DNA from 3 places in the Butyricicoccus porcorum genome. Region 2 is predicted to be linked to each of the others. Evidence: predicted binding sites of a transcription regulator. Region 2 holds the regulator's gene; each other region holds the start of a gene.
The links. The regulator HrcA, encoded in region 2, represses chaperone genes, less so after heat shock. The targets are predictions, from matches to a motif close to TGTTAGCACTCNNNNNNNNNGAGTGCTAACA.
Positions count from the first base shown of each region.

Region 1: a site for HrcA is predicted at 5,673-5,703, ahead of ACLM7Z_RS10025 (co-chaperone GroES). Genes of this name have one in related genera too.
Region 3: a site for HrcA is predicted at 6,945-6,975, ahead of htpG (molecular chaperone HtpG). Genes of this name have one in related genera too.

Region 1 covers NZ_CP178353.1:2,019,357-2,029,877, reverse strand. Annotated here, with positions in the region: gene ACLM7Z_RS10045 (MerR family transcriptional regulator) at 78-899, opposite strand; gene ACLM7Z_RS10040 (CehA/McbA family metallohydrolase) at 941-1,933, opposite strand; gene ACLM7Z_RS10035 (IS1182 family transposase) at 2,121-3,527, opposite strand; gene groL (chaperonin GroEL) at 3,677-5,305, opposite strand; gene ACLM7Z_RS10025 (co-chaperone GroES) at 5,348-5,632, opposite strand; gene ACLM7Z_RS10020 (THUMP domain-containing class I SAM-dependent RNA methyltransferase) at 5,778-7,004, opposite strand; gene ACLM7Z_RS10015 (DUF4364 family protein) at 7,153-7,704, shown strand; gene ACLM7Z_RS10010 (DMT family transporter) at 7,778-8,632, shown strand; gene hpf (ribosome hibernation-promoting factor, HPF/YfiA family) at 8,720-9,253, opposite strand; gene ACLM7Z_RS10000 (fumarate hydratase) at 9,501-10,343, opposite strand; gene ACLM7Z_RS09995 (amidohydrolase) at 10,340-10,521, opposite strand, start outside.
Region 2 covers NZ_CP178353.1:785,498-796,018, reverse strand. Annotated here, with positions in the region: gene ACLM7Z_RS03845 (PFL family protein) at 1-1,035, opposite strand, end outside; gene ACLM7Z_RS03840 (ACT domain-containing protein) at 1,050-1,322, opposite strand; gene hemW (radical SAM family heme chaperone HemW) at 1,335-2,456, opposite strand; gene lepA (translation elongation factor 4) at 2,446-4,257, opposite strand; gene hrcA (heat-inducible transcriptional repressor HrcA) at 4,741-5,781, shown strand; gene grpE (nucleotide exchange factor GrpE) at 5,819-6,415, shown strand; gene dnaK (molecular chaperone DnaK) at 6,460-8,310, shown strand; gene dnaJ (molecular chaperone DnaJ) at 8,475-9,629, shown strand; gene ACLM7Z_RS03805 (CvpA family protein) at 9,780-10,521, shown strand, end outside.
Region 3 covers NZ_CP178353.1:663,662-674,182, forward strand. Annotated here, with positions in the region: gene spoVAD (stage V sporulation protein AD) at 1-351, opposite strand, end outside; gene spoVAC (stage V sporulation protein AC) at 365-805, opposite strand; gene glgA (glycogen synthase GlgA) at 924-2,363, opposite strand; gene ACLM7Z_RS03215 (zinc ribbon domain-containing protein) at 2,655-3,938, opposite strand; gene ACLM7Z_RS03220 (hypothetical protein) at 4,361-4,792, opposite strand; gene htpG (molecular chaperone HtpG) at 4,963-6,885, opposite strand; gene mscL (large conductance mechanosensitive channel protein MscL) at 7,117-7,536, opposite strand; gene ACLM7Z_RS03235 (G-protein coupled receptor) at 7,632-7,796, opposite strand; gene ACLM7Z_RS03240 (VanZ family protein) at 7,858-8,316, opposite strand; gene ACLM7Z_RS03245 (MATE family efflux transporter) at 8,340-9,725, opposite strand; gene ACLM7Z_RS03250 (adenylosuccinate synthase) at 10,418-10,521, opposite strand, start outside.

The DNA.
Region 1 (10,521 bases), 1.2 Mb from region 2:
CAGCATACTTCTTTGTGCAGCAAAAACTTCAACTCATGAATCAGTAAAGTTTGTTAAATTCAAGAAAATTCTGACCGCTATTGTACCGGAATTTGAATTTCCAGCACGGTTTCCTCCGCATTGTTGGTCAATGTGACATCGATTTTATATATTTGCAAAATCTTGCCGCAAATTCGATAGTTTTTCTCCTGAATGTACTGCTTGATTTTCTCAAAACAGCGATCATATTTTTCCAGAACTCCATTTTTATAGTACATGCAGACATACTTACCTGACGGAATTTCCCTCAAATAAGTTGTGTCCGCCTTTTCGGGAGAAACCAGCAGCATCGGTACAGCCGGAATAAGCTGATCGTTGGGGACAAGCAATCTCTCGTCAGCTATGACTCCTACCCGGTCACTGGCAAGGATCGGTATTTTTTCTCTGATATAATTCTCCAGCTTGGTGAACGCCATCGCATGCTCTTCCCTGTCGCCCGCTTCCTTTCCAAAGGTAACCATATAACGGATTGGAAATTCCATTTCAAATACGGTTTCCATTTGCGGAAGGTCAGACAAACTTCTCAAAAACGCCAGCTTCCGGAGCAGCGCCTCATTCAACTGCATTTGTTCCTGTAATTTTCGTTCAAATTCCCTCTGATACTCCTCCAGCATCGAAAGAGACTTTTGAAAATTCCGATTGTCAAGGTATTCCTGAATCATATTCAGACTCATACCGGCCTGACGCAGTTCAAGAATGGTTCCGAGGCGTTCATACTGGCGGATCGAATAATACCGTCGTCCGCTCTCCGAGGTATAATCCGGTTTCAGCAGCCCGATTCTGTCGTAATATCTCAGAGTTTCACTTGTGATGTTTTTTAATTTTGCCAGTTCTGAAATTGAAAGTACATATTTGACCATGTTGTCTTTCCTCTGTATTTTTGGGTGTGCGAAAAAGGGACTCATCTGAGTCCCTTTAAAAAGATTGGATTCGTCCATGCGGTATTTCCGTGTCGGTCGGTGCATTCAACCCGGATGTAATCCTCATTGCCGCGCAATGCAAACCTCGCCTCGGTTATGTCATCTTTCCCTGACCGGGATACCACACATCCTCCTGCATTGATGTAATTGCCTGCGATAAAATTTACTCTGTTTACTGAACTGCACTGCACATATGCCACATTGTCCCGAATACCCCAGTCAAAGATTTCCGGGCCAGAAGAAGAATAATAATTTCCGTCCACAATGGCCTGAACAATCGATTCATGGTTCAGCTTCTCCGCTTTGACTACGATATATCCGCCAAAACTGTCCTCCACAATGCCATCATTGTGGTTGTCATCCGAAGCAACGGCAAAAATTTTCTTTCCCTTGCGCAGCATAACATCCCAATGCAGAGAATCAACTCCTGTTGCACTTTCGTTCACCGTGCCGTAATTAAAAATTTCCATTGCCGTACAACCCTCAATATCGATAAATTCATCCTCCCTGACTCTGGACCAGACAGGGTGATTGTAGGTAGTAATGCATCCATGTTTTTTCAGATCATCCTGAAGCTCCTGCGCCACAGCTGCGCCATCCCAGTTGCCGTAAAACAGACGCGGCGGATAATATTCCAGATGATGAAACAGATTGTGTTCTGCGTTCTTTTGCATCTCTTCCGTTCCCAGGATGCCGTGAATATGATGAATCCGCAATCGTTCCGTTTTACTCTCATCCTCATACAACACGGCTGATGCCTCCAGAGCGGGCAAAATAAGAAACGTATCACTGCCCAATTCGTTGCGGTAATCGGAATATAAATCGTGATCGCTGATGGCCAGAAAATGATATCCATGCTCTTTATATAATGCAGCAACTTCGTCAGGTTTCAATAATCCATCTGAATTTGTCGAATGGCAGTGCAAATTGCCTTTGTACCATGTTCCTGTTTCGGTAAAACCGTTGATATTCATAAAATCACCTCTTCCCTATCGTATCTGCCCCCAATGCTGCAATCTACCATACCAGCGTAAAATTTTGGTTAAGTCTTCTTAAAATGTAAAGCTTTGATTTTGACATCAGTTAAAAAATGTGTATAAAAGCAAAAAAATTCCCGCCTTTCGGCGGGAATTCGAGCCTGTCGAAGAACCCGGCTGCGCATTAAGCGAGAGCCAGATTTTGGCACATATAGGGAAAAAGCCGGAAAACTGGAATAGGGAAATGGATCTTCCACTTCCACATAGCCAGCTTTTTCAGATTCATGGCAGCAAATTTAAGCTTCACCCAGTTGGTAACTTGAGCCAAGCCTCGATATTGTGTATAGCGCATACCATGCTTTTCTTTGGCATCTGCAAATACACGTTCAATCTTTTGTTGTCGGAGTTTATATAAGTCACGATATTCAGTCATATGACGTGCGTCTTCTGCCAACTCTACATAATCAGCCCATACGTGTCTGGTGACAGTCTTTTCAAACTTTGCACTCGATGTACACAGCTCTCTGGTCGGACAATGTTCGCAGACGTATGACCTGCTCTTATATTCACGATATCCATCTTTGTTCGTTGTTGCATAATGAAGTGTTTTATACTCCGGACAGATTACACAATCATAATACTCATCATAAACATATTTCCACCATTCATGACCGCCTTTCTTTGTCATTGGACGTTTATATGCTGTAGATAATACTCTTCCACTCTCAAAAATACGTTTACAAATCGAAGGAGTTTTGTAGGCGCTGTCTGCTACTATCGTTTTATGTTCTGGGTAATGTTCGCAAAGCTGGTCATATAACGGGTCAAATGCTACACTGTCATGTACATTTCCTGCTGTTACTTCTACGTCGAGAATAAAATTATGCTTGTCACAGGCTGTATGCGCTTCGTAGGCAAAACACTTCTTGTGTTCACCTTTATGGAATACGCCGGCATCCGGATCCGTTGTCGAAACTGTTATTTCTTTCTCCTTTGGCGGTGTTGAATCGTCATCATCGTTGAATGGCTTTTTGTCGTGTTCTTCGCGATCTCTGTTAATTTCTTCCCGCAGCTCCTTTGCATATCGTTTTGCTTCAACTGGAACAGCTTTTCGTGCTTTTTTCTTCATGTTTGCACTTGCTTTGATATGTGTCCCATCGATAAAAATTGCACTCGTATCCAGAAATCCTTCCTTTGCTGCTGTGTTCAATATCCACCGAAATATATATTCTACAGTTGCTGTTGTAAAACGATGCTTAAAATTATAGCTTACTGTTGAAAAATGCGGCACCTGCTCATTCAATGGATAACCGATAAACCACCTGTATGCAACATTCATATTCACTTCTTCCAGCGTCCGCCGGAGCGATGGTATCCCATATATGTGCTGTATCATTACAATCTTAAACAATACTACCGGATCGATACTTGGCCTGCCGTTGTCCTTGCAGTACAAATCATCTACAAATTCATAAATTTGTTTGAAATCTACTGCTGCATCTATTTTCCTCAGTAGATGATCCTCGGGCACTAACATATCCAGACTTACAATCTCTACTGCCTCTCTGTTTTCCTTCCCTTTTACTATCATTTTATCACCTGTCTCTCTTATCTTTATTATAACAGAAAAAGCCGCCTTTCGGCGACTTTTTCGACAGGCTGAAATTCCCGCCTTTCGGCGGGAATTCTTAAATCGAGAATCTCTCGTAAATTTGGTGTACCTTGTGTTATGGCACTGACTTAGTACATGCCACCCATGTCCGGAGCAGCCGGAGCAGCAGCCGGAGCCGGCTCCTTGATGTCGGTAACAATGGACTCGGTTGTCAGTACGGTAGCTGCCACAGAAGCCGCATTCTGCAAAGCAGAACGGTTAACCTTCGTCGGATCAACAATACCGGACTCGATCATATCGCAGTAGGTCTCGCTGTAAGCGTCGAAGCCATAGCCAACCTTGCCGGATTCGCGGATCTTCTCCAGAACAACTGCGCCATCGATGCCTGCGTTTGCAGCAATCTGCTTGATCGGAGCCTGAAGTGCCTTTGCAACGATGCTGACACCAGTCTTCTCATCACCTTCGCAGGTATCAGCAACAGCAGCAACTGCGGAAACTGCATTGACATATGCAACGCCGCCGCCGGCAACAATACCCTCTTCAACAGCAGCGCGGGTAGCGTTCAGTGCATCCTCAACACGCAGCTTCTTTTCCTTCATTTCAGTCTCAGTTGCAGCACCAACCTTGATGACAGCGACACCGCCAGCCAGCTTTGCCAGTCTCTCCTGGAGCTTCTCACGGTCGAAATCAGAGGTGGTCATCTCAATTGCATGACGGATGTTTGCAACGCGTGCCGCAATTTCTTCCTGTGCGCCAGCGCCGTCAACAATGACAGTGCCTTCCTTGTTAACCTTGACCTGACGTGCACGACCCAGCATATCCAGCGTAGCGTCCTTCAGCTCGAGGCCGATCTCTTCCGAAATAACCTGGCCGCCGGTCAGAACAGCGATATCCTTCAGCATCTCCTTGCGGCGATCGCCAAAGCCCGGAGCCTTAACTGCAACACAGGTGAAGGTGCCGCGCAGCTTGTTCAGAAGCAGGGTAGACAGTGCTTCGCCTTCCAGATCCTCTGCAATGATGAGCAGCTTCTTGCCGGTCTTGACAATCTGCTCCAGCAGCGGCAGCAGATCCTGAATGTTGGAAATCTTCTTATCGGTAATCAGGATAACAGCATCATCCAGAACTGCCTCCATCTTATCGGTATCCGTTACCATGTACGGCGTGATGTAGCCGCGATCGAACTGCATGCCTTCTACGATTTCAGAATAGGTCTCAGCGGTCTTGGACTCCTCGACGGTAATAACGCCGTCAGCGGAAACCTTCTCCATTGCCTCAGCAATCAGATCGCCGATTGCAACGTCGCTGGAAGAAATCGCTGCAACACGAGCAATATCGCTGGTGCCCTTGATGTTCTCGGAGTTACCCTTGATTGCTTCAACCGCAGTAGCAACGCCCTTGGCGATACCCTTGCGCATAATCATCGGATTTGCGCCTGCTGCAACGTTCTTCATACCCTCAGTGATGATAGCCTGAGCCAGAACGGTAGCAGTCGTAGTGCCGTCGCCTGCCAGATCGTTGGTCTTGGTTGCAACTTCCTTGACCAGCTGTGCGCCCATGTTCTCGAACGGATCATCCAGCTCGATGTCCTTTGCGATGGTAACGCCGTCGTTGGTGATCAGCGGGGTGCCGTACTTCTTGTCGAGAACGACGTTGCGGCCCTTCGGACCGAGAGTTACCTTAACCGTATCAGCCAGCTGGTCTACGCCGCGACCCAGTGCACGGCGAGCTTCCTCGCCGAAAAGAATCTGCTTTGCCATGATATAATAGCCTCCTAAATGATGGGTAATAAATGCTTAAACTTACTCGACAACAGCCAGAATGTCGTTCTGACGGACAACGATCAGTTCCTCGCCGTCAATCTTGACCTCGGTGCCGGAGTACTTGCTGGTGATTACCTTATCGCCAACCTTAACCTGCATAACGACTTCCTTGCCGTCGACAACACCACCCGGGCCAACAGCCAGAACTTCTGCTACCTGCGGCTTTTCCTTTGCAGAGCCGGTGAGAATGATACCGCTCTTGGTGGTTTCTTCTGCTTCGGTCATCTTGATGACAACGCGGTCAGATAAAGGCTTGAGCTTCATAATAAAAATCCTCCTAAGATGATTAAAATAACTTCTTCAGGTTTAGCACTCGATTACCCGGAGTGCTAACGTATATTATATTATATCATTTGCCCCGAATACGCAAGAGTTTTTTTCCGATTTTTCCAATATTTTTGTAAACAATTTATGAATGACCCTCAAACCGCTTGTTTGGGCGATTATTGCGATTTTTCTGAACTTTTTTCATGTTATTCTTTGTGTTGGCAAACGAACGGAACCGCTTTCGCTTTTCAGGCGGCTGATAATACATAAACAGATTACAGCGCAGCATGCCGTTGTACAGTTTTCTTTTTTTATCCGCTTTTACCCCGAAAAACTCCTCAAATTTCTCGTCAGAGCTGATAATATACTGCTTCATTGGCGAACGAGAGGCGGTTGTGCCAAAATTTCGCAGCAGCTTGCGCGCAGAAGCAACGTCCATCATGCGCTCACCGTACGGTGGATTGCAGATCAGTGTGCCCTCGCGTCTGTCCAGGCGCAGTGTGCAGGCATCACGTGTCTCGAAACGCACCGTATGCTCTACGCCCGCCTTTTTCGCATTTTCCGCAGACAGCTCAACGCATGCCGGATCGATATCACTGCCGCAGATGTCATAGCAGCGGTCACGGTAGATGACGTCAAGTGCCTGTTCCCTTCCCTGCCGCCACAGCTCCGGGTCGATACATGCCCATTTTTCCGCGTCAAAGGAACGCGCCAGTCCAGGCGCGCGGTTCATGGCAATCATCGCCGCCTCGATCGGGATCGTACCCGAACCGCAGAATGGGTCGAGAAATTCTCCCCGCCCGCGGTAACGTGAGAGATGCACCATCGCCGCCGCAAGCGTCTCGCGCAGCGGCGCTTCGTTTGCATTCGCGCGGTAACCGCGCTTGTGCAGTCCAGCACCCGAGGTATCCAGATACAGTGTTGCAATATTATCCATGATAGAGAACTGTACCTGGCAGCGCGGGCCAGTCTCCTCAAACCAGCCAATGCCGTAGGATTCCGACAGGCTTTTGACAATCGCTTTTTTTACAATGCTCTGGCAGTCCGGGATGCTGTGCAAATTTGAATTCAGCGAATAACCCTTGACCGGGAACGCACAGTCCTTTTCAATGTAGTCCAGCCACGGGAGCTCGTAAACACCCTCAAACAGCTCTTCAAAGGTACGTGCCGGGAATTCTCCCACTTTAATCAACACGCGCTCCGCGCAGCGCAGCCACAGATTAGCCCATACCAGTGTGCGCGCATCGCCGGAAAAAAATACCCGCCCGTTTTCGACACGGACATCGGTCAGCCCGCCGCCATGGCGCAGCTCATCGCCGACGATTCCCTCCAGTCCGAACAGGGTCGGACAGCAAAATTCATATTCCATATATAAAAATCCTTCCATAATTGCCGCAGAATGCGGCGTGTGTTTCATTGTACTATACTTTCGCCGGTCAGACAAGTAGCTTTGACATGATCTGCCGCGTTTCACTTTGCATTTCCAATTGTTTGTGTTATACTGAATACAATACTGAATGATTCGAGGTGTTCGCATGATCCGTTACGGCTTTATCCGTACCAAAGACGAAATCAAATTTTTGATCCTGACCTGTATGACTTACCTGCCGTTTCCGGTATCCTACGACGCTATCGTAGATATCTGTACCTGGTGTGACGATGGGTTCGGTTATTTCGAGCTGTCTGAGGCATTTTCCGAGCTTCAGGATTCCAAACATGTGCAAAAAACGAAAACCGACGGCGAAGAAGTGTTTTCCATCACACAGAAGGGCCGCGAGACCGCAGATGCTTTCCAGAACCGTCTGCCCTATACTGTGCGCGAGGCAGCTGAACTGTCCGCATTGCGCGTGATCCGCAAAATACGCCGCGATGCACAGGTTTTCGTAACCACGGAGCAGAAGGACGAAAAGGATTTTGTCGTCGAAATGACCATGCAGGACGTCTTTTCCGTCCGCATGAATGTCGTCAGCCTCCAGCAGGCCGCGCTTCTCGAACAGAACTTCAAAAAACATGCCGAAGAGATGTATCAGCAGCTGCTGTCCACACTCACGCATAACTACGAAGAATAACGGCAGAACAAGGCGGATTGCAAACCGCCTTTTTTGCTGCCAAAAAAAATGATATAGATTGGAACGGTGAATCATGTCAAAAAAAACAAAAGGTATTTTATTTATCATTCTGTCGGCGTTCTGTTTTGCGCTGATGAATCTGTTTGTGCGGCTGTCCGGTGATCTGCCGTCCATGCAGAAGAGCTTTTTCCGCAATTTCGTTGCATTTATTTTTGCACTTGCGGTCCTGCTGCGGTCAGAGGAAAAGTTCAAATTCAACCACAAAAATCTCCCGCTGCTGATTCTGCGCGCTACATTTGGCACGCTCGGCATTTTATGCAACTATTATGCGGTTGACCATCTGGTGCTGTCGGATGCATCTATGCTCAACAAGCTGTCACCGTTTTTCGCCGTCATTATCTCATATTTCTACCTGAAGGAAAAAGTCACGCCGTTTCAGATCTCGGCGGTTATCATCGCTTTCCTCGGCGCACTGTGCATCATCAAACCGGGCTTTTCCTCGCTTACAACAGGCCCCGCACTGCTCGGCGCGCTGGGCGGACTCGGCGCAGGTGCAGCGTACACGATGGTGCGCAAGCTCAGTCTGAACGGCGAACGCGGGCCGTTTATCGTCTTTTTCTTCTCCGCATTTTCATGTGTCTTCTGTCTGCCCTATCTGCTGTTCGCCTATCACCCGATGACCATGCAGCAGCTCGTGTTCCTGCTGCTCGCCGGTCTGGCCGCAGCGGGCGGACAGTTCGCCATTACAGCAGCCTATGCCAATGCGCCGGCGCGTGAAATCTCCGTCTTCGATTACTCACAGATTGTTTTCGCCGCGCTGCTCGGCTTTGTCTTCCTCGAGCAGATTCCGGATGCGCTCAGCATTATCGGCTATATCATCATCTGCGGCACTTCCATTGCGATGTTTTTCTACAATCAAAAACACTGACACACGCAAAAATCAACCCCGCAGCCGAAGCCGGCTGCGGGGTTGCTCTATACCCAGATTTTATTTCTCACGTATATCGATAAACTGTCAATTGCTTTCAATGAGACCGTAGCCGCCAGCCGCTCTCTTGTAGATTACGGCAGGTGTGTCGTCAGATTCCGCATTCTTGAAGAAGAAGAACTGGTGTCCCAGCAGATTCATCTGAAGAATTGCTTCCTCAACCGTCATTGGGGTGACATCGAAGCGCTTGCGGCGGATGACATCATAGGTATCCTCAACATAGTCTGCCATGCTCGCATCGTTTGCGGCAGCCTTGTCGAATGCGCCTTCACGCAGTTTCTTTTCCAGACGAGTCTTATTTCTGCGGATCTGCTTCTCGATGCTACGGATCATACCATCCACAGAAGCAAACATATCGGTCGTGGTTTCCTCTGCACGGAAAACCATTCCGCTGTGTCTGACGGTTACTTCCGCCGTCTGTCTGCCCTTCAACTCACTGAAAGTAATTGTTGCAGAAGTATCTTTGTGGAAGTAGCGATCCAGCTTGGTTACTTTCTTGATGGCGTAAGCGCGAAGCTCGTCGCTAATCTGCATTTTTCTTTCAACGATGGTGATCTTCATAACATCAGCTCCTTATGGTCAATACGACCCAGTTTCCGATATTCAATTGTGCGGAAATGCGTCCCGGCAACCGCCGGCAGATGTATCGTATAAATCACGAAAAAACTTACGCTTCCTTTTGTTACTTTAAGTATACCACATATTAGAAAACCTGTCCCATGGCAAATTCAGGCAAATTCGACCCTGGGACAGGTTGTATAAAAAATATCTTCGATTATCTCTTGTTTTCGTGAAATTTCTTCAAATATCAAATCGTTCCATCCGCGTGGCGCGTGACATGACAACCGATGTTGACAACGCACGGCAAACCGGCAATATGCGTCGGGAACGGCTCAATGGCCGCCATCAGCGCGGTAACAGTTCCGCCCAGTCCCTGCGGTCCAATGCCGAGCGCATTGACACGCTCGATGATTTCCTTCTCCATCTCCGCATAGAATGGGTTCTCATTGAACTGTCCGGCGGGGCGCATCAGTGCACGCTTTGCGAGATAGGCAGCCTTGTCCGAAGTGCCGCCAAGTCCGACACCGATGACAATCGGCGGGCACGGGTTGGAACCGGCGCGATCACAGGACTCAACGATAAAGTCAATAATATCTTCGCGCGTTGCTGCCGGAGTGAACATCTTCATAGCGCTCATGTTCTCGCTGCCGAAGCCCTTTGGTGCAATGGTGATATGAATCTGATCTCCCTCGACAATACGGGTGTACAGGATTGCCGGGGTGTTGTCATTGGTATTGACGCGGTCAAGCGGATCACGCACGACAGACAGACGAAGATAACCATCAATATAGCCCTGACGCACGCCTTCGTCCACAGCGTCCTCCATCAGACCGCCGGTAATGTGGACGTCCTGTCCGACCTCGACAAAGACAACCGCCATGCCGCAATCCTGGCAGATCGGAACCTGATTTTTACAGGCGATGTCACAATTCTCGATCATCTTGCCGAAGATGGTCTTGCCGAGCGGGGACTGCTCCGCTTCCTGTCCGTCCAGATACGACTGGCGGATGTCCTCCGGCAGGACATAGTTGGCCTTCATGCACAGCTCGCGAACGAGCGCGGTGATTTCTTTTGCTTCGATGGTTCTCATATCTTACAATCCTCCTGCTTGATTTGGGTTCCGTTGATAAATACAGCAGTTACTTTGGTGCGGTAATCCAGCGGGTCTCCGCTGGTAATCAGGATATCTGCATCTTTCCCGACACAGAGCGAACCGACGCGGTCATCAATCCCGGCAATCTGTGCCGGAATGCATGTAATCGCGCGCA
Region 2 (10,521 bases):
TACGGCATGAATCATGCCCTCGTCTTCCGAAACCGGGATAAATGCACCGGACAGACCGCCGACCGAAGCGGAGGCCATGACGCCGCCCTTCTTGACCGCGTCATTCAGCATGGCGAGAATTGCCGTTGTACCATGTGTGCCGCAGCATTCCAGGCCGACTTCCTCCAGAATGCGTGCGACTGAGTCGCCAACTGCCGGGGTCGGTGCGAGCGACAGATCGACAATGCCAAACGGTACGCCGAGGCGTTCGGATGCAATCGAACCAACCAGCTGACCCATACGGGTGATCTTGAATGCAGTCTTTTTGATGATATCTGCGACTTCGTTAATCGAACAGTCACCTGCACGGCGGATGGCCGAATGAACAACGCCCGGGCCGGATACACCGATATTCAGCACACAGTCCGCTTCACCGACACCGTGAAATGCACCTGCCATGAACGGATTGTCCTCAACGGCATTGGCAAAGACAACCAGCTTGCCTGCGCCGATGCACTGCTGATCGGCGGTCAGTTCGGCGGTCTCACGGATGACCTCACCCATCATGCGGACAGCGTCAAGGTTGATGCCTGCTTTGGTGGATGCGACATTGACCGAAGAGCATACCAGATCGGTCGTAGCCAGTGCTTCCGGAATAGAGCGGATCAGAATTTCATCGCCCTTGGCAAAGCCCTTCTGAACGAGGGCAGAAAAGCCGCCGACAAAGTTGACACCACAGGTCTCTGCCGCGCGGTTGAGTGCCTGTGCCAGCGGGACATATGAGGTTGCATCAGTCGCCGCACCGATCATGGAAATCGGGGTGACAGAAATGCGCTTGTGGATAATCGGAATGCCAAGCTCAGCTTCAATCTGCTCGCCGGTTTTGACAAGATTTTCCGCCTTGCGTGTAATCTTCTCATAGATTTTGTCGGAAACCGCATTGATGTCATCGGAGATACAGTCGAGCAGGGAGATACCCATGGTAATGGTACGGATATCCAGATGCTCATCCTCGATCATCTTGATGGTTTCCATGATGTCAAAGCTGTTAATCATAATGCGGACTCCTCTCAGATGCGGTGCATGGCGTTGAAGATATCCTCATGCATCAGGTGCACCTTCATGCCCAGATCTACGCCGTCCGCTTCCAGCTGTGCGGTCAGTGCCGGGAAGCTGATATCACAGTTTTCCAGCTCGACGAGCATAATCATGGCGAACAGGTCGCCGCCCATGATGTTCTGACGGACATCAACGATGTTGATGGAATGACTGCTCAGGGTGTTGGAAATCCGGGCGATGACGCCGGTACGGTCCTTACCTGCTACGGTTAACATTGCACGCATGTTTGTTTCCTCCTAGTGCGTTTCAGCCGCGTCGAGCGCGGCGAGAATAATGGGATTGGAAATCAGGAATCCGGCGTCAGTGAGATGCCAGTGGCTTCCTGTATGACTGATATGGGTTGGTGGCAGGACGGAAAATGCCTGCTCAATAGGGGTGGGATCGCGTCCGAATGTGGCGCGGTAGTATGCTGCATCCCAGCCGTCCGAGGTGCGGAGGGAGAGCATGATATATTCCAGTGCGCGGTCAATGTGCTCGTCTTCTATGACCGGGCGGGCAGTCCCTGCCAGCCATGTGCTGAGGTCACGCGGCCATTCGATGCGTTGTCCGCCGAAATCGGCGTGTGCACCGGGGCCGAAGCCGAGATAGGGCGACTGTGCCCAATACCGGCTGTTGTGGCGGCTGCGGAAGTGGCTTTCGCGCGCAAAATTGGAAATTTCGTAGTGTTCAAAGCCTGCCTGTGCCATTTTTTCACATAGCAGCAGATACATATCTGCCTGTGTGTCTTCCTCCGGCAGGATGGGATTCTGTTGTCCAAGCGGCGTGTGCGGCTCGACAGTCAGCCCGTAGCACGACAGGTGTTCCGGCTCCAGTGCGAGCAGCGCGTCAATCGACTGTTCCAGCTGTGGGACAGTCTGTCCCGGCAGAGCATACATCAGATCGACACTGAGGTTATCAAAGCCCGCACGCCGGGCACGGAAAAAGGCATCCTGTGCCTGAGCGAATGTATGGATACGCCCAAGGGCGCGCAGCTCTTCGTCGTGCGCCGACTGAATGCCCATCGACAGGCGGGTTACACCTGCTTCGCGCGAGATTGACAGAAATTCGTCTGTCATGGAGTCCGGATTGGCTTCGACGGTGATTTCCGCATTTGGCTCGACAGCATACCGCCGCCGCAGCTCGTCCAGCGTGCGCGCGATGCGCGCACCGCCCAGCAGGCTGGGCGTGCCGCCGCCGAAGTAAATTGTATCGATGGTATAATCGGTACAGTCCGGCGCGGCCTGGACGAGCTGCGCCAGCAGGCGGTGCACATAGGCATCCCACTGCTGCGGCTGTCCCGCAACGGAATAGAAATCACAGTAGGCACATTTTGCCGCGCAGAACGGCACATGGATATAGATACCCAGCTTATTCTTCATCCAGCTTAAGCACCGCCATAAAGGCTTCCTGCGGCACCTGGACGGAACCGAGGGCACGCATACGCTTTTTGCCTTCCTTCTGCTTTTCCAGCAGCTTTTTCTTTCGGGTGATGTCGCCGCCATAGCACTTGGCAAGGACATCCTTGCGCATTGCCTTGATGGTTTCACGCGCAATGATCTTGTTGCCGATGGCGGCCTGAACCGGGATTTCGAACAGCTGACGCGGGATATTATCCTTCAGCTTTTCGACAATTTTACGTGCGCGTCCATATGCTTTGTCCGTATGGACAATGAATGACAGCGCATCGACCGGGTCGCCGTTGAGCAGGACATCCAGCTTGACCAGATCGGACTTGCGGTAGCCAATCAGCTCGTAATCGAGCGAAGCATAGCCGCGCGTACGCGATTTGAGTGCGTCAAAGAAATCATAAATAATTTCACCCAGTGGCAGCTCATAATGCAGCTCGACACGGTCGGTGTCGATGTACTGCATGTCCTTATAAATGCCGCGTCGTTCCTGACACAGATCCATGATATTGCCGACATATTCACTCGGCGTCATGATGCTCGCTTTGACATACGGCTCTTCAGCGTAATCCAGCGTAGTCGGGTCAGGATAATTGAGCGGGTTGTCGATATATTCCTCCTCGCCGTCCGTGCGTTTGATTTTGTAGATAACGCTCGGTGCGGTGGTGATGAGGTCGAGATCATATTCGCGTTCGAGGCGTTCCTGAATGATCTCCATATGGAGCAGGCCGAGGAAGCCGCAGCGGAAGCCAAAGCCGAGGGCAATGGAGCTTTCCGGCTCGAAGGTCAGAGAGGCATCATTTAACTGGAGCTTTTCCAGTGCGTCGCGCAGATCGGGATAGCGTGCGCTGTCCGCCGGATAGACACCGGAAAAGACCATCGGCTGTACCTTGCGGTAGCCGGGCAGCGGCTCGGCGGCACGGTTTTCGGTACCGGTGACGGTATCACCGACGCGCGTATCAGATACATTTTTAATGGAAGCGGTAAAATAGCCGACCTCACCGGCACACAGGCCGTCTGCGGACGGTTCGAGCGACAGCGGGCGCATATAACCGGCTTCGACAACCTGGAACTGTGCACCGGTCGCCATCATGGAAACCTTCATGCCGGGCTTGATGCAGCCTTCCATAACGCGGACATAGACAATGACGCCGCGATAGGTATCATACTGGCTGTCGAAGATGAGGGCGCGCAGCGGTGCATCCGGATCGCCATCCGGCGCAGGGATATCGCTGACAATGCGTTCGAGCACTTCTTCAATATTGATACCCATTTTGGCAGAGACCTCCGGCGCATCCTCTGCGGGTATGCCGATGATATCCTCGATTTCATGCTTGGCGCGCGCCGGGTCAGCGGACGGCAGATCGATTTTATTGACGACCGGCAGAACCTCCAGACCGTGCTCGATGGCGAGATAGGTGTTGGCGAGTGTCTGTGCCTCAATGCCCTGCGTGGCATCGACGACGAGTACAGCGCCTTCACATGCAGCGAGTGAGCGCGATACCTCATAATTGAAGTCGACATGGCCGGGCGTGTCGATCAGGTTCATCTGATATGTTTTCCCGTCCTGCGCTTCATAGTCCATGCGCACGGCACGGGCTTTGATCGTAATGCCGCGCTCACGTTCCAGATCCATATTGTCCAGCAGCTGGCTTTCCATTTCGCGCTGGGTAACGGTATGGCATTGTTCCAGCAGGCGGTCAGCCAGCGTGGATTTGCCGTGGTCGATGTGCGCCACAATCGAAAAATTGCGGATGAGAGATTGGTCTTTCATGATTGCTCCTTTTGCGCCGCACAGCAGGAGAAGCTGCTCTGCGGCAGGCGTTCACGGCGGCAGGTATGCCCGCCGTTTTATCGTAAATACTAGTATATCATAGCATTTCGTGCTGGACAACGGAAATTGCGCATAAAAACAACGGAAAAAGTAGTGCCGACGCGCACAGAGGAGAGACGGAACCGGTTCGTGCAATCCAAGCGGCTCCTTCTGCGGGTCTGGCTCGCGCCGTGAAACCGGCGCGCGCAGGGAACAGACACCTGATTTGAAAAACTGCCCAAATCCCGCCGGGAAATTCTGCCCCAAACGGTCAATTTTACAGCAATTTTCAACATTCACAAATTATTCACAGAATTTCCCCGGCTTTTCCTTGACATTGCGGGGGACGGGTGGTATCTTGTATTTAGCACTCAGAGAGGTTGAGTGCTAACACTCAAAGCAAGACAGTGCTAAAGCACCCGGAATCATCAGGAGGTGAACACCGTGGAGCTGTCCGCACGAAAAAAACTGATCTTAAAGACAATCATCGGCGATTATATTCGCACGGCAGAGCCGGTTGGCTCCAAGGCGATTGCGAGCCGTCCGGAGCTTGGATTTTCTTCCGCTACCATCCGCAATGAGATGAGCGAGCTGGAGGAAATGGGCTATCTGGAAAAACCGCACACCTCTGCCGGACGCATTCCGTCGCCCGCAGGCTATCGCCTGTATGTCGATGAGCTGATGGGTCAGCCAAATCTGACCGCCGCTGACGTCGACCGCATCAATTCGGTTATGAAGCTCAAGGTCAAGGAGCTTGACCGCATGGTGTCTGAGGCCGGCAAGCTGATTTCCAATCTGACCGATTATACGACGCTCGCCGTCACGCCGGTGATGCAGCGCGTCACCATCCGGAAATTCCAGATTATCTCAGTCAGCCCGGTGGATTTTGTCATCGTTGCCGTCACCGACAGCGGCGTTGTCAAAAACAAGATGTTGCGCACTGCGGCTCCGGTGACAGCGGATGAGGCGGAGCTGCTGACTTATGTGCTCAACCAGACGCTGACCGGCATCCCGATCGATGCCATCACGCCGGAACGGTTCGACATCGTCCGCCGCGCCGCAGGTGTCACCGCACTGCTGACACTGGTTGCAGAATTTCTCAATGAGTTCATCGAGGAGATGAGCGAACAGAAGGTATTTTTGCAGGGTGCCTCCAAGCTGCTGGCATATCCGGAATATAGGGATGTGCACAAGGCACAGGAGCTGCTGGATTTCATCTCGGATGAAAGCAACATGCCTGCCCTGCGGGCGTTTACCCGCGACATCGACGGCGTGCGCATCACCATCGGGCCGGAAAACGGCAAGGGACCGATGCAGAACGCGAGCATGGTCTATGCGACCTATAACATCGGCTCAGTCGGACGCGGCCTGATCGGGATCGTCGGCCCGACCCGAATGGATTACGCGAAGCTGTCCGCACGGCTGGCGCTGTTCTCCAAAGGGCTCAATCGTTTGATTGCCGAGACCTTTTTCGACGAAGACTAGCATGCAGTTGCATAGCATATGATTACCCCGCCGCGGCATGGCGGCGATGGAGGAGGAACGACCACACATGGAAACCAAAGACAGCGTAGAGCAGGAAACCGTTCAGCAGGAAGCGGAAACCGCAGCGGCTGCGCAGGCGGAAAAGGCTGCCGGAGCTGCTGAGGCGGAATCGGCCGAAGAAAAAAAAGAGCTGACCGCAGAGGAAAAACTGCAAAAGCAGTTTGATGAGCTGAATGACCGCTATATGCGCATGGCTGCCGAATACGACAACTTCCGCAAGCGCGTCGTAAAGGAACGCGATATGATCCGCTCGGAGGCAACCGGAAAGGCCCTGTCCGCCATCCTTCCGATTTATGACAATCTGGAGCGTGCGCTGGCGCAGGAAACCGCCGATACCGAATATAAAAAGGGCGTCGAAATGACAGCACGGCAGTTTGAGTCTGCGCTCGAATCGCTCGGCGTCGAAATCATCACCGCGGAGCCCGGCTCCGCATTCGATCCGACCGTACACAACGCGGTCATGCATATCGAAGACGAAGACCTCGAGGAGAACAGCATTGTAGAATGCTTCCAGAAGGGCTTCCGTCACGGCGACAAGATCATCCGCACGGCGATGGTCAAGGTCGCAAACTGAATTCTTTGTAAAATAACATCTTTTCTAAATAGGAGGAACTTATCATGGGCAAGATTATCGGCATTGACTTAGGTACTACAAACTCTTGTGTCGCTGTCATGGAAGGCGGCGAGGCTGTCGTCATCCCGAACAGCGAAGGTGCAAGAACCACCCCGTCTGTCGTAGCATTCAATAAGCAGGGCGAGCGCATTGTCGGCCAGACCGCAAAGAACCAGGCTGTCACCAATGCAGACCGCACCATCATTTCCATCAAGCGTCACATGGGCTCGGATTACCGTGTTGCCATCGACGACAAGAAGTATTCCCCGCAGGAAGTTTCTGCAATGATCCTGCAAAAGCTGAAGGCGGATGCGGAAGCCTACATCGGCTCTCCGGTTACCGAGGCAGTTATCACGGTTCCGGCATACTTCACTGACGCACAGCGTCAGGCAACCAAGGACGCAGGCAGAATTGCAGGCCTGGACGTCAAGCGTATCATCAACGAGCCGACCGCAGCTGCACTGGCTTACGGTGTAGATAAGGAATCGGAGCAGAAGATCATGGTCTATGACCTCGGCGGCGGTACGTTCGATGTCTCCATTCTGGAAATCGGCGACGGCGTTCTGGAAGTTCTGGCAACCGCAGGCAACAACCACCTCGGCGGCGATGACTTCGACCAGCGCATCATCGACTGGATGGCTTCTGAGTTCCAGAAATCCAACGGCATCGACCTGCGCGGCGACAAGATGGCAATGCAGCGCCTGAAGGAAGCTGCTGAGAAGGCAAAGATCGAGCTGTCCGGTGTCGCAACCACCACCATTTCCCAGCCGTATATCACCGCGGACGCAACCGGCCCGAAGCATCTGGAGCTGACACTGTCCCGCGCAAAGTTCAATGAACTGACCCATGACCTTGTTGAAGCAACCATGGGCCCGGTTAACCAGGCAATGAGCGACGCAGGCCTGTCCGCTGGCGACCTGTCCAAGATCCTGCTGGTCGGCGGTTCCACCCGTATCCCGGCGGTTCAGGAAGCCGTTAAGAAGATCACCGGCAAGGATGCATTCAAGGGCATCAACCCGGATGAATGTGTCGCAGTTGGCGCAGCTATTCAGGGCGGCGTACTCGGCGGCGATGTCAAGGACGTCCTGCTGCTGGATGTCACCCCGCTGTCCCTCGGCATTGAGACCCTTGGCGGCGTATGCACCAAGCTGATCGACCGCAACACCACCATCCCGACCAAGAAGAGCCAGATCTTCTCCACCGCAGCTGACAACCAGCCGTCCGTTGAGATTCATGTCCTCCAGGGCGAGCGTGAGATGGCAGCTGACAACAAGACCCTTGGCCGCTTCAATCTGGATGGCATTGCTCCGGCACGCCGCGGCGTGCCGCAGATCGAGGTTACGTTCGACATCGATGCAAACGGCATCGTAAACGTATCCGCAAAGGATCTGGGCACCGGCAAGGAGCAGAAGATCACCATCACCGCATCGACCAACCTGTCGGATGACGAGATCAACAAGGCAGTTGAGGAAGCGGAGAAGTTCGCAGAAGAGGATAAGAAGCGCAAGGAGCAGGTTGAAATCCGCAACAATGCGGAGCAGCTGGTCTTCCAGTGCGAGAACACGCTGAGCGAGCTGGGCGATAAGGTCGACGCGGCGGATAAGTCCGCTGTTGAGGCTGAGATCACCAAGGTCAAGGATGCACTCAAGGGCACCGACACCGATGCGATCAAGGCAGCATCTGACAGCCTGATGGGCAAGTTCCAGGAAATCTCCGCAAAGATGTACCAGCAGGCAAATCCGCAGGGTGCTGACCCGAACGACTTTGCAGGCGGCGCACAGGGCGGTGCACAGACCGGTGCAAACGGCGAGCAATATTATGATGCAGATTTCAAGGATGTTTCTGACGACAAGTAATCCAATAGAAACAAGACGGCAGGCAGGTTGGGATTCAACCTGCCTTGTCGGCTGTTCGGATGAGAAAAACATGTGCATTCCGGCAGCCGCAAGATAACCTCATTTATTCCGGCGACACGGTTCATCCCGGTTCGCCCCTTACATTTGCAGGAGGGTCATAGCATATGGCTGATAAAAGAGACTATTACGAGGTGCTTGGCGTCAGCAAGGGTGCGACCGATGACGAGATCAAAAAGGCGTACCGCAAGCTGGCAAAAAAATATCACCCCGATCTGAATAAAGATAACCCGGAAGCCGCAGACAAGTTCAAGGAAGCCGGAGAGGCATATGAAATCCTCTCCGACAAGGAGAAGCGCGCGCGTTACGACCAGTTTGGTTTCGCGGGTGTCGATCCGAACTATGGCGCAGGACAGGGCGCAGGCGGCTTCGGCGGCTTTGAAGACGTCGACCTCGGCGACATTTTCGGCAGCTTTTTCGGCGGCGGTTTCGGTGGTTCTTCGCGCCAGAGCCGCGCGAATGCACCGCGTCAGGGTGAGTCCATCCGCCGATCTGTCGTACTGAGCTTTGAGGAAGCGGTATTCGGCTGTGAAAAGGAAATCACGATTGACCGCGTCGAGAAGTGCACCGAATGCGGCGGCACGGGCGCGGAAAAGGGCTATACTCCGGAAACCTGTCCGACCTGTCACGGCACCGGCACGGTACAGCAGACCCAGAGAACGCCGTTCGGCGCATTCTCCAGCTCTTCGCCGTGCTCCAACTGCCGCGGCACGGGCAAGATCATCAAGAAGCCGTGTAAGAAGTGCCACGGTACCGGTACGGAGCGCCGTTCGCGCACGCTGAAGGTCTCCATCCCGGCGGGCATCGATGACGGTCAGAGTGTCGCACTGCGCGGTCAGGGCGGCGCAGGCACCAACGGCGGCCCGGCAGGCGATGTCATTGTCACCGTATCCATTCGTCCGCATCCGCTGTTCCAGCGCGATGGGTATGACGTATGGTGTGAGGTTCCGATTTCGTATGCACAGGCATGCCTCGGTGAAAAGCTGATTGTTCCGACGATTGACGGCAAGGTGGAATACAGCATGCCGGCAGGCACCCAGCCGGGTACCGTCTTCCGCATGCGCGGCAAGGGCATCCAGATGGTCAACGGGCGCGGCCGCGGCGACCAGTATGTCAAGGTCACGCTCGAGATACCGAAGAACCTGAACGACAAACAAAAGGAACTGCTGCGTGAGCTGGAGGACAGCGATACGCCGCAGAACCATCCGGGCCGCAAGTCGTTCCGCGACAAGATGAAGGATCTGTTCGGCAAAAAGGACTGATGACACAGCAAAAGCCGCCCACGACGGGCGGCTTTTTCGCGCGGCGAACCCCCGCTTTTTCCTACACAAAATTGACTTGTTTGTCCAAATATAGTACCATAGGGGTAAACTTACCCGGAGGAACATTCCCCGGGGAGAGAGGGAGGAAACATGATGAACAACAACGATTTCTTTGGGCAACAAAGCCCGTTTGGGGAAAATCCGTTTGGGCAGGGCCCGTTTGGGAATCAGCCGCCAAAGAAAAACTGGAAGGAACAGCTCCGCCAGTTCCGCGACAAAAAGAAGAATCACAAAAAACCGCAGGAGAAGACCAAAGCCAGCCGCATTGTGCTGACAGCCGTGCTGTTTGTCCTCCAGTTGCTGGTGCAGTTCTATGTCTCGCTGCCTGCGATCAATATTCAGAGCACAGGCTTCTGGGCGTTCGCAGGGGAAAACCTGCTTATCCTGATGGTGCTGACCAGTGCGCTGTGTAGGGGTTCGTTTGCGTCCAACCTGCGCCGGGTGTGCACGGCAGTGATCGGCGTTGGCGTTGTGGCCTTTTTTGCGCTGGCCCTGCTGTCCAGCCCGATTTTGCAGTCACATCAGTATGCATCGCTGATGCAGGATTCGATTGAACAGAAGCAAATCGAGGAATATACGCCGACGATTGACAATGTGCCGCTGCTGGACAAGGACAGCGCATCGCGTCTGGCAAACCGTGCGCTCGGTAATCTGGTCGATGAGGTCTCGCAGTTCGAGCTGTATGATACCTATCAGGTGACGGTTGCGGGTGCGCCGGTGCGCGTCCAGCCGCTGGATTATGTCGGCTTTGTCAAATGGTTTATGAACCGCAGCACCGGCATTCCGGCCTATATTACCGTCGATATGAAAACACAGAATACCAAAATTGTCC
Region 3 (10,521 bases), 120 kb from region 2:
CTCCGCCATCGTCGAGCATGCGCCGTATAATCCGAGATACGGCACCTGTGTGCCGCGCGCGGCATAGCTTGACGCAACGCACTGCCCCAGCAGGTCGCCCGCCAGGATCATATCCAGGGCAGAAACCGGCAGCTTGCATTTATTGGCCGCCATGCCGACAGCGACCTTCTGCAAATGCACCTCCGCCTGTTCCCATGTCTTTTCCCCGCACATGGTATCCGAAAATACATGGTCAAATTCCGCGCCGAGCGGGCCATCCTTTTCCTTTTTGCCGCCGACCGCCGCCCAGGCGCGCACGCGCGGTGGGCGTTCCAGCCGAATTGTTGCCATGCCCATCCGTTTTCCGTTCATCTCCGCACCTCCCTCACACACCGAGGAACACGAGGATGATGCCGTACACGATGGATGCACCGATGCCATATACCAGCACCGGGCCCGCAATGGTAAACATCTTGGCCGCTGTGCCCAGAATCAGCCCTTCACTCTTAAATTCCAGCGCCGGAGAGGCAACCGAATTGCTGAATCCGGTAATCGGCACCAGCGTGCCTGCCCCGGCATGCTTTGCAATTTTTTCGTACAGATGCAGTCCTGTCAGCAGGGCAGCAAGACCAATCAGCGTGATGGAGGTCGCGGCTGCGGCATCCTTCTCATTCAGCCCGGTCTTTTTCCAAAACTCCAGAATTGCCTGTCCGAGCGTGCAGATGGCCCCGCCAATGGCAAATGCCCACACCATATCGCGCAGCAGCGGTGATGGCCTGGACTGTTCACGCACCATCTGTTCATATTCCTGCGGTGTAACATCCATTTTGCGTTCCCTCCGTTCGTTTGGAGGGTAGTATGTGCAGATATGGCATTGTTTATCCATTGTTTCGCGCAAAAAAGCGGCAGACCGTCCGGTCTGCCGCTTCGTGCTATTCTGTTTCTCAGAGGGAATCGTACAGCGCTTCGTACTTCTTCGCGGAAGCATTCCACGAAAAGTCCTTCTTCATGCCGCGCTCCACCATATCTGCCCATGCATCCGGCTCATCATAGAAAATCTGCTCCGCATAGAAGATGGTGTTGAGCATTTCATCCGCATTGTAATTTGCGAACGAGAAGCCGGTGCCCGTCTGCTCATACCAGTTGTACGGCTGAACGGTGTCACGCAGACCGCCGGTCTCACGGACAATCGGCACCGTGCCATAGCGCAGGGAAATCAGCTGCGTCAGGCCGCACGGCTCAAAGCGGGACGGCATCAGCATTGCGTCCGCTGCCGCATACAGGTGGTGCGCACGCTCCTCGTTAAAGAGAATGTTCGCAGAAACCTGTCCCTTATGCGTCCACTCGTAATGGCGGAACAGGTTTTCATAGCGCGGATCGCCTGTGCCGATGATAACCAGCTGGATATGGGATGCAACCAGGCGCTCCATAACCCACTCGACCAGATCCAGACCCTTCTGATCGGTCAGGCGGGTAATCATAGCGAGCATCATGACATCCGGATCCTCCGGCATGCCCAGCTCGCGCTGGATGGCCAGCTTACATGCCTTTTTGCCTTCCTTAAAGCTTGCAACATCGTAATTCTTCGCAATCAGCGGATCGGTTGCCGGGTTGTAAGCGTCATAATCGATGCCGTTCAGGATACCGCTGAGGGTGTCCGCCTTCGCGTTGAGCAGGCCGTCCAGACCCTCGCCGTAATACGGCATGCGAATCTCGTTGGCATACGACTCACTGACTGTCGTAATGCGGTCGGCGTAAACCAGTCCGCCCTTGAGCATGTTGGCATCCTTCTTGTATTCCATGCGGCCGAGGACGAAGACATGTCCCGGCAGGCCGGTAAAACGGCGCATGGTCTTGATATCCCAGACGCCCTGGAACTTCAGGTTATGGATGGTCATGACTGTGCGGATGCCGCGATAGAACGGGTTGTTCTGGAACATCTCGTGCAGATAAACCGGGATCAGTGCGGCCTGCCAGTCATGGCAGTGGATGATATCCGGACGGAAGCCGATGAACGGCAGCATAGACAGCACAGCCTTGGAGAAGAAGCTGAACTTCTGGATATCCCACAGGATATCGCTGTACAGCTTTTCGCCGTGGAAGAAATGCTCGTTGTCGATATAATAATAGCGGATACCGTCCAGCTCGCATGTCATAATGCCGACATAGAAATTGCCCAGCCCGCCCAGATCCATATAGAAATTTCCGATATAAGAAAAGCGACTGCGATACTTCTGCGGGATACAGGTATAGTCCGGAATGACGACACGCACATCGTATTTTTCCTTATCCAGGGATTTAGGAAGCGCGCCGACAACATCCGCCAAACCTCCGGTCTTGACAAACGGTACGCATTCCGATGCGGCAAACAATATGTTCTTCATATTTTAAGCTCCTCCATCTTATGTCCTCACTCTGTGAGCCTGCGGCGGAATCCGCCGTCCAGAATATAGCAACTTTGTACAAAAATTGCATCGTTGTATTCAGACTAATTATAGAACATGTCCGCATGCTTGTCAACCGGCTCGCCTGCCCCAGTTTGATGCAATGTGTCTTCTTTTTTCTCCCATTTTCGCGGTTCTGTCCGGAAATATACGTCGCAGTGCATGATATTCATCGTTTTGTGTTATATTTACCTATCCTGTGAACCGCAATGGCATACGGTTTTATCCGGCTTATTCACCGTCCGCCGGCGACCAGAATCCAACCTCAGCCGAGCCGGAACCGGTGTCCTCTGCCGGGGCAGTATCGCCGCGCAGCACAGTCACACAAGCGCCAACTGCAATCGCAAACAGCAGTACAACGACAAGGATGACAAACAGCATGCCGCGCTTGCTCATCAGCTGCTCCGGCGCATCGTCCTCGTCTTCATCAGCAGCCTGCCGTTCTGCTTCGGTAAAGGATTCCGGTGCATCCGCGATAAAGTCCGATGGAATTGGAATATCCGGGATGTCCGCAACATCGACCTGCGGCAGCTCCTCTTCCTGCTGCTCCTGCATCGCCGCGCGGATCTCCTCCTTTGCCACAGCGCGCGTGTAGTCCAGAGCGCCTGCACTGTCCGGCTTCGCCTGCTCCTGCATCGCCGCGCGAATATCCTGCTTCTCAACTGTGCGCGTGGTTTCCATATCCGCCGCGCCGTCGTGCTTCGCCTGCTCCTGCATCGCCGCGCGGATATCCTGTTTCTCAACTGTGCGCGTGGTTTCCATATCCGCCGCGCCGTCGTGCTTCGCCTGTTCCTGCATCGCCGCGCGAATATCCTGCTTCTCAACTGTGCGCGTGGTTTCCATATCCGCCGCGCCGTCGTGCTTCGCCTGTTCCTGCATCGCCGCGCGGATATCCTGTTTCTCAACTGTGCGCGTGGTTTCCATATCCGCCGCGCCGTCGTGCTTCGCCTGCTCCTGCATCGCCGCGCGAATATCCTGTTTCTCAACTGTGCGCGTGGTTTCCATATCCGCCGCGCCGTCGTGCTTCGCCTGCTCCTGCATCGCCGCGCGGATATCCTGTTTCTCAACTGTGCGCGTGGTTTCCATATCCGCCGCGCCGTCCGGCTTCGCCTGTTCCTGCATCGCTTCGCGGATGTGTTCCTTCGCTACCATGCGTGTGAAATCGTCATCCCCCGCCTCGTCCGGCAGTTCCATACTCCCACGCATTTGTTCTTCAATGGCCTCGCGGATATCCTCCTTTGTCACCATGCGCGTGAAATCCATATCCCCTATGTCATCCGGTTTCTCCGCCTGCGGGATTGTATCCGTGCGGACAAAATCATCCGGAATTGCAATGGTAAAGTCATCTTCCCCATCCTGTGCCATGCGGCTGGAAAAAAAGTCAACCGGAATCGAAACGGTGTCATCTTCTATCGGGCGTGGGCGCTCTTTTTTCACAGCTGCCGTCGGCGCGCCGCAGAAAATACAGTATTGGGTTCCGTCTTTCAGCTGGCTTCCGCATCGGATACAATACATGCTGTCTCCTCCCTTTTTGCCTTCCTGGTTTTCTTCGATTATACCCCATACTTCAAAATATGACAAGTTTGGCGGCATCAATTCGTGCTTCTGCACACAAACTGGCATACACACACTCATTTTATGTATGTCCGCACAATCAAAGAACCCCGGACGGCATGCCTGCTGTCCGGGGTTCTGGTATTAAAACATGAAAAAGGGGGGCTGAGTTGGAAAAGAGCGGATCCGCTTCCCTGCGTCTCGTACCTGACGCATCGATGGGAAGAGATCCAAACTGGTAATAGGGAGATGAATCAACAAAAACAGAGTCGAAACCTGTTTTTCTGATTGTATTTAGTATATCGTCCGAATATGACGTTCCTTTGACAAATTTATAAATTCTTTTTGACGAATTTGTTTCGGGTTTGTTACAAACTCCGCAGTCAGAGGCAATAGAAAACACCGATCACCAACCCGACGGCAATGCCAATCGCCATGACTGCCGTACTGATGGGATACCATTTTTCGTCCTCTCCCTGTCGGCGCAGCTTCTGAAACATGCCGCGGATGAGAACAACCACACCGAATGCAACGATGACTTCAAGACCCACACAGCCTGCCACAACCAGTGCCGAGCCTGCCGTCAGCATGCGGCCAATCAGCATGACCGAGCTGGCCGCCAGACAGATCAGCACAAATGTGACAATCGGCAAGCCTCCGGTCTGTTCCGAGAGATCCGGCAGCTCGTCGAGCGGATCATGCTCCAGCTGATTCTGTTCCGGCTCCGTCGGTTCGTGCATGTCTCCGGGTCGGTTTCCGTTTTCGTCCTCAATGCATGTAATGCGATAGTTTTTCTGCTCTCTGTCCTGTGCCATCCGGTTGCCTCCTGCCCATTTTTTCTGATATCATAGCATATTTTGCCGGAATACGCAAAGGCAGTGCGTTCCCGTCTAAAAAATCGGGCCTCCCGCCGCATAGCCGGACAGATCCGGCCCGCAGCAGGGAAGCCCTGTAAAAATATGATGAGTGACTGTTGTATGATAAATTATTTTGCCATCAGGTCACAGATTGCATTGGAGAATGCTGCCGGATCTGCAATCGGAATCCCTGCAATCAGCAGTGCCTGATTGTACAGCAGTTCGGTATACTGCTTCAGCTTATCCTGATCGTCGTTGTACAGCTTGCACAGCGTCTCGAAGACCGGATGCGACGCATTGATCTCCAGAATCTTCTCCGCGTTGACATGGCCCTGTCCGTTCGGCATCGCGTTGAGCACACGCTCCATCTCGATGGACAGGCTGCCCTCAGAGGTCAGGCAGACCGGATCGCTGACCAGACGGGAGGAAACACGGACATCCTTGACCTTGCCATCCAGCGATTCCTTCATGAGGTCGAACATCGCACGGTTAGCAGTGGACTTTTCTTCCGCTTCCTTCTTCTCCTCATCGGAAGACAGATTCAGATCGCCTGCCGTAATCGAACGGAACTTCTTTTCATCCTGCTCTGCCAGCAGGTTGATGACGAATTCATCGATGTCTGCGGTGAGGTACAGGATGTCATAGTCGTGCTTGCGCACCATCTCGGCCTGCGGCAGCTTATCCAGCAGATCGACATTTGTGCCCGCAGCGTAATAGATTTCCTCCTGGCCTTCCGGCATAGCCTCGCGGTATTCCTTCAGCGAAATCATCTTCTTCTCCTTTGCGGAGTAGAACATCAGCAGATCACGCAGCTTTTCCTTGTCTGCGCCATAATTTGCATAAGCACCTGCCTTGATGGTATAGCCGAATGCCTCCCAGAACTTCTCATAATTCTCGCGGTCATCCTTCTGCATCTTGAGCAGTTCGGACTTGATCTTCTTCTCGAGGCTGATGGCAATCGCCTTGAGCTGGCGGTCATGCTGCAGCATCTCACGGGAGATGTTCAGCGACAGGTCGGACGAATCGACAAGGCCGCGGACAAAGCCGAAGTAATCCGGCAGCAGGTCAGCGCATTTATCCATAATCAGCACGCCGGACGCATACAGCTGGAGACCCTTCTGATAGTCCTTGGAATAATAGTCATACGGTGCCTGTGCCGGAATGTACAGCATGGAGGTGTACGATGCAGTCAGGCCCTCGGAATGCGAATGAATGACGCGCAGCGGCTTCATATAGTCCATGAACTTGGAGCGATAGAACTCGTTGTACTCATCCTCCGTGATGTCCTTCTTGTCCTTTTTCCAAAGCGGAACCATGGAGTTGAGGGTTTCATCCTCATAGACGGTTTCATACTCCGGCTGATAATCCTCCGGTGCATCCTCCGGCTTCGGCTTCTCCTTGGAATGCGGCATCAGCATCTTAATCGGGTAACGGATATAATCGGAATACTTGCGAACCAGACCTGCCAGGCGGTAGGTCTCGAGAAATTCGTCATAGCCTTCCTCAACGTCGCCATTTTCATTCTCCTGATTCGGCTTGATGGTCAGGATGATATCGGTGCCGAAGCTGTCCTTCTCGCCCGGCTCAATGGTATAGCCGTCCGCACCGTCCGACTCCCAGACATAGGCCTGCGTTTCACCGCACGCCTTGGAAATGACGCGGACATTGGATGCAACCATGAACGACGCATAGAAGCCGACACCAAACTGACCGATGATGTCGGTATCTTCGGTCTGATTTTCCTTTTTGAAGGCCAGCGAACCGCTCTGTGCAATGACGCCCAGATTGTTTTCCAGCTCATCCTTCGTCATGCCGATGCCGTTGTCCGAGATGGTCAGCGTGCGCGCATCGGTGTCTGCGGTCAGGCGAATTTCATAGCCGTTTTCCGGAACAAGCGATGCATCGGTCAGCGAACGGAAATGGCGTTTGTCGATGGCGTCACTCGCATTGGAAATCAGCTCACGCAGGAAAATTTCCTTGTGCGTATAGATCGAGTTAATCATCATGTCGAGCAGGCGCTTGGACTCTGCCTTGAACTGCTGTTTAGCCATAGTATGTCAATCCTTTCGGTAATTAAAAATACACGGTCAGCGCGCGAATCCCGCGCGGGTGTTAGCACTCTCAACTATCGAGTGCTAATATAGCATAAACCATATGGCAGAAAAATGCAAGAGGAAATTTGTAAACAAACATTGAATGAAAGGTTTCCGCCGAAAAAATGCAAAAAAAGCGCCCGGACACGGCGATATGTGCGCGAAGTCCGGGCGAACAGCTTTATTATTTTACTCTGCGGCCTCCGGGAGTTCAGAAGTGCAGTGTGGGCAGCGGGTCGCCTCGATGGCGATTTCCGACTTACAGAACGGACAGATTTTGGTGGTTGGCGCTGCGGGCTCCTCCGGCTTTTTGCCGAGGCTTGCGGCCTTGTTCATCAGCTTGATGATGGCGAACAGCACAACCGCCATGATAAAGAAATTGATGACAGCGGTGATAAACGAGCCATAGCGGATGGATACGCCAAAGACCGTCGCCGCCATATCCTTAAAATCCGTCTTGGCAACCAGACCGATGAGCGGCGAAATGATGTCGTCAGTCAGTGATGTGACTATGTTCTGGAAAGCGGCGCCGATGATGACACCGACAGCCAGGTCAATGACGTTACCCCGCAGGGCAAACTCTTTGAATTCTTCGATGAGCTTCTTCATGTGATGCGTCACACTCCCTTTTTCTGTTTTACGCAAATCGACACCGCACAGAGAACCGTTTTCCCCTTTTGCCGTGTCAGTATTGATGTGGTGCATCAGAAAATCAGCACCAATGCAGCGACAACAAAAATCGCAGCAATCACGCCGAGCATGATATAGGTATTGCGGTCTTCCTTCTTCTGCTGCTCCTCACGGCGCACCTTGGCTTCCTGCAAGCGCTGCTGCTGGCTTTTGTGTACTTTTTTAACAGGTCTTCCCACGTTATCCTCCTCCGTTTTTGTTACTATTACGAAATCAGAGTAACAAATTTCCCGTGAAATGTCAACGCCTGTGCCTGCGAATCAGCAGATACAACAGCAGAAAAACCGCACTGCCGCATACGACACCGGAAAAATCCAACACCACATCCGAAACCTGTGCACTGCGGTCGGACAGTGTTTGCAGCATTTCATCCGTCACCGCGCACAGCAGACCGAAAAACAGTCCATGCAGCACATAATGCAGGTTGACCCGGCGGCGCACTGCCCAGAGATGTTGGGTAAAAAATCCAAGTGCGGCAAATTCACAGAAATGTGCCAGCTTGCGCACCACATGTTCCGTCAGGCCATTGTAGCCAAACACCCATTGAAACAATCCCGACAGCACGCTGAGCATGCCCACGCTCTGTTCGGTGGACTGCGCGCGATTTTGCAGGGAATTTCCAAAAATAAAAACCAACAGTGCGGCAATCAGCAGAAGATTTCCAACTGTCCCCCAGACCTGTCTGCTTTTCTGTGGCATATCCAGCCTCCTTTTTGTCCATATTATGTCCGCCCGACAGCCGGCGGCTCACCGTCCTCCGGCAGTCTGCGGAAAAATCGGAAGACAAACGGAACCGCTGTGAGAAACGTCAGGACATCTGAAATCGTCTGTGCAATCTGTACGCCGGTCAGCCCTATAAAATGCGGCAGGATCACAACGAGCGGGATAAAATACACACCGCTGCGCAGAATTGCCAGAAATGTCGCCTGTTTATTCGCACCGATGCTCTGGAACAGCATGTTTGCACACAGCGCCAACGGCTGGAAAAACAGCGCAATCAGCTGCACGCGCAGGGCAAACGTGCCGATTTCAATGACCGCCGGATCATCGCGGAAAAAGCCGATCAGATGTGATGACAGCAGCATACCGACCACGGCAAGTGTGCCGAGGAAGAATTCCCCCACGCCCAGTGTAAACAGGAAGCCATGCCGCACACGGGAATATTTTTTTGCGCCGTAATTGAAGCCGCTGACCGGCTGGAAGCCCTGTCCGATGCCGAGACCGACGGCAAACACAAAGAAACAGATCCGCGCGACAATCGTCATCGCGGAGACCGCTGCGTCGCCGTAGACGCCTGCCTGCCCGTTGAGCACCATGGTGGAAATACTCGACAGTCCCTGCCGCATCAGGCTGGGAAATCCAGTCGCACAGACATCCGGAAGCATCCGGATGCCGTCCCTTGCTGCATGCAAAGACAGCTTGCTCTGTGTCTTGCCGCGCAGGAATGGGCTGAGCAGAATACAGAAGCCGATGCACTGGGAAACCGCTGTCGAGATGCCGGCACCTTCTATGCCCATATGAAATTTCCGGATCAGCAGCCAGTCTCCGAAAATGTTGAGCAGACCGCCGGTGGTCATGCCGATCATGGAAAACATCGCGCGGCCCTCATAGCGCAGGATATTGTTGAACACAAAGCTGCTGGTCATGACCGGAGCCGCCAACAAGATAAACGTCGAATACGTGCGCGCATACGGCAGAATGGTTTCCGTACTGCCGAGCAGCCGCATGAGCGGGGTCAGAAACAGCAGACCGAACACCGTAATGGCAACGCCGGAGAGCAGGGACCAGAAAAAGCCGGTAGAAGCTGCCTGCGTTGCGCTCTCCCTGTCCTGTGCACCCAGCTTGCGCGAGAGGATACTTCCCGCACCGTGGCCGAACATAAAGCCAACGGCCTGTAAAATCGCCATCAGGCCAAAGACAACACCGACTGCACCGCTCGCGCTTGTGCCGAGTGTGCCGACAAAATAGGTATCCGCCATATTGTAGATGCTGGTTGCCAGCATGCTGATGGTTGTCGGAATGCCGAGCTTTAAAATCAGGCGCGACACCGGGGTTTCCGTCATGCGCCGGTACTGCGCCGAAGCGCCTTCCGAGGTATGTTGATTCACAGAAATTCCATCCTTTCACAAAAACAAAAGAGAGCAAAGCCGGTACGCTCCAGCTCAGCTCTCGGTTTAGTATACCATAAATCAGGCATAAATGACAAAGCTTTTCTGTTTTTTCATTTCTCACATCGTATGCCCTGATGAACCATTTCCCCCCTCTGCCGCGAACTTTCATCCAAAAAGACGTATTTTGCATATCATTCAGGCGATTCGCCAGGTAATTCTGCACATTTTGTGAATATCGAATTGTCTGTTTTGCCACTTTATTCTCCCAGCCCTATATGTTATTATACAACACAAAATCAGCATGGTCTTGCCGAAAGAAGAATCCTATGGTTCATCTGTGTCCGCTGTTTTTCCTCCCGGTGGCTGAGCTTGTTCTGGCTGATGCCGTTTTTCTCAATCTACTCTGTCAGTTTGATTTTTATCTTGCCGTATCTTTCCAAAATTCACCATCTCATTTGCAAATAAATAGACAAGGATCGTGTAACTTTTTAGCATGATTTTCTAAGTTGCAAGAAGTCTTGTGTCATTACTTGCACATATAGGCAAAACGGATCGATGGAGGAAGCGTGCGGTATGCTCCGGCATGGATATACGTTGGGTCTGCGCTGTGCAGACACAAGTTCAGGCCATCCGTTACAGGTATAAAAAACAGGCAGATGCAACTGCATCTGCCTGCATATTCTGCAAAATTACTTGTCGATGGAAATGACCTGATCGCGGCCGGGGCCTACGCCGAGCAGGCGAACCGGACAGCCGATGATTTTCTCCAGCTCCTTGATATAGTTCTTTACAT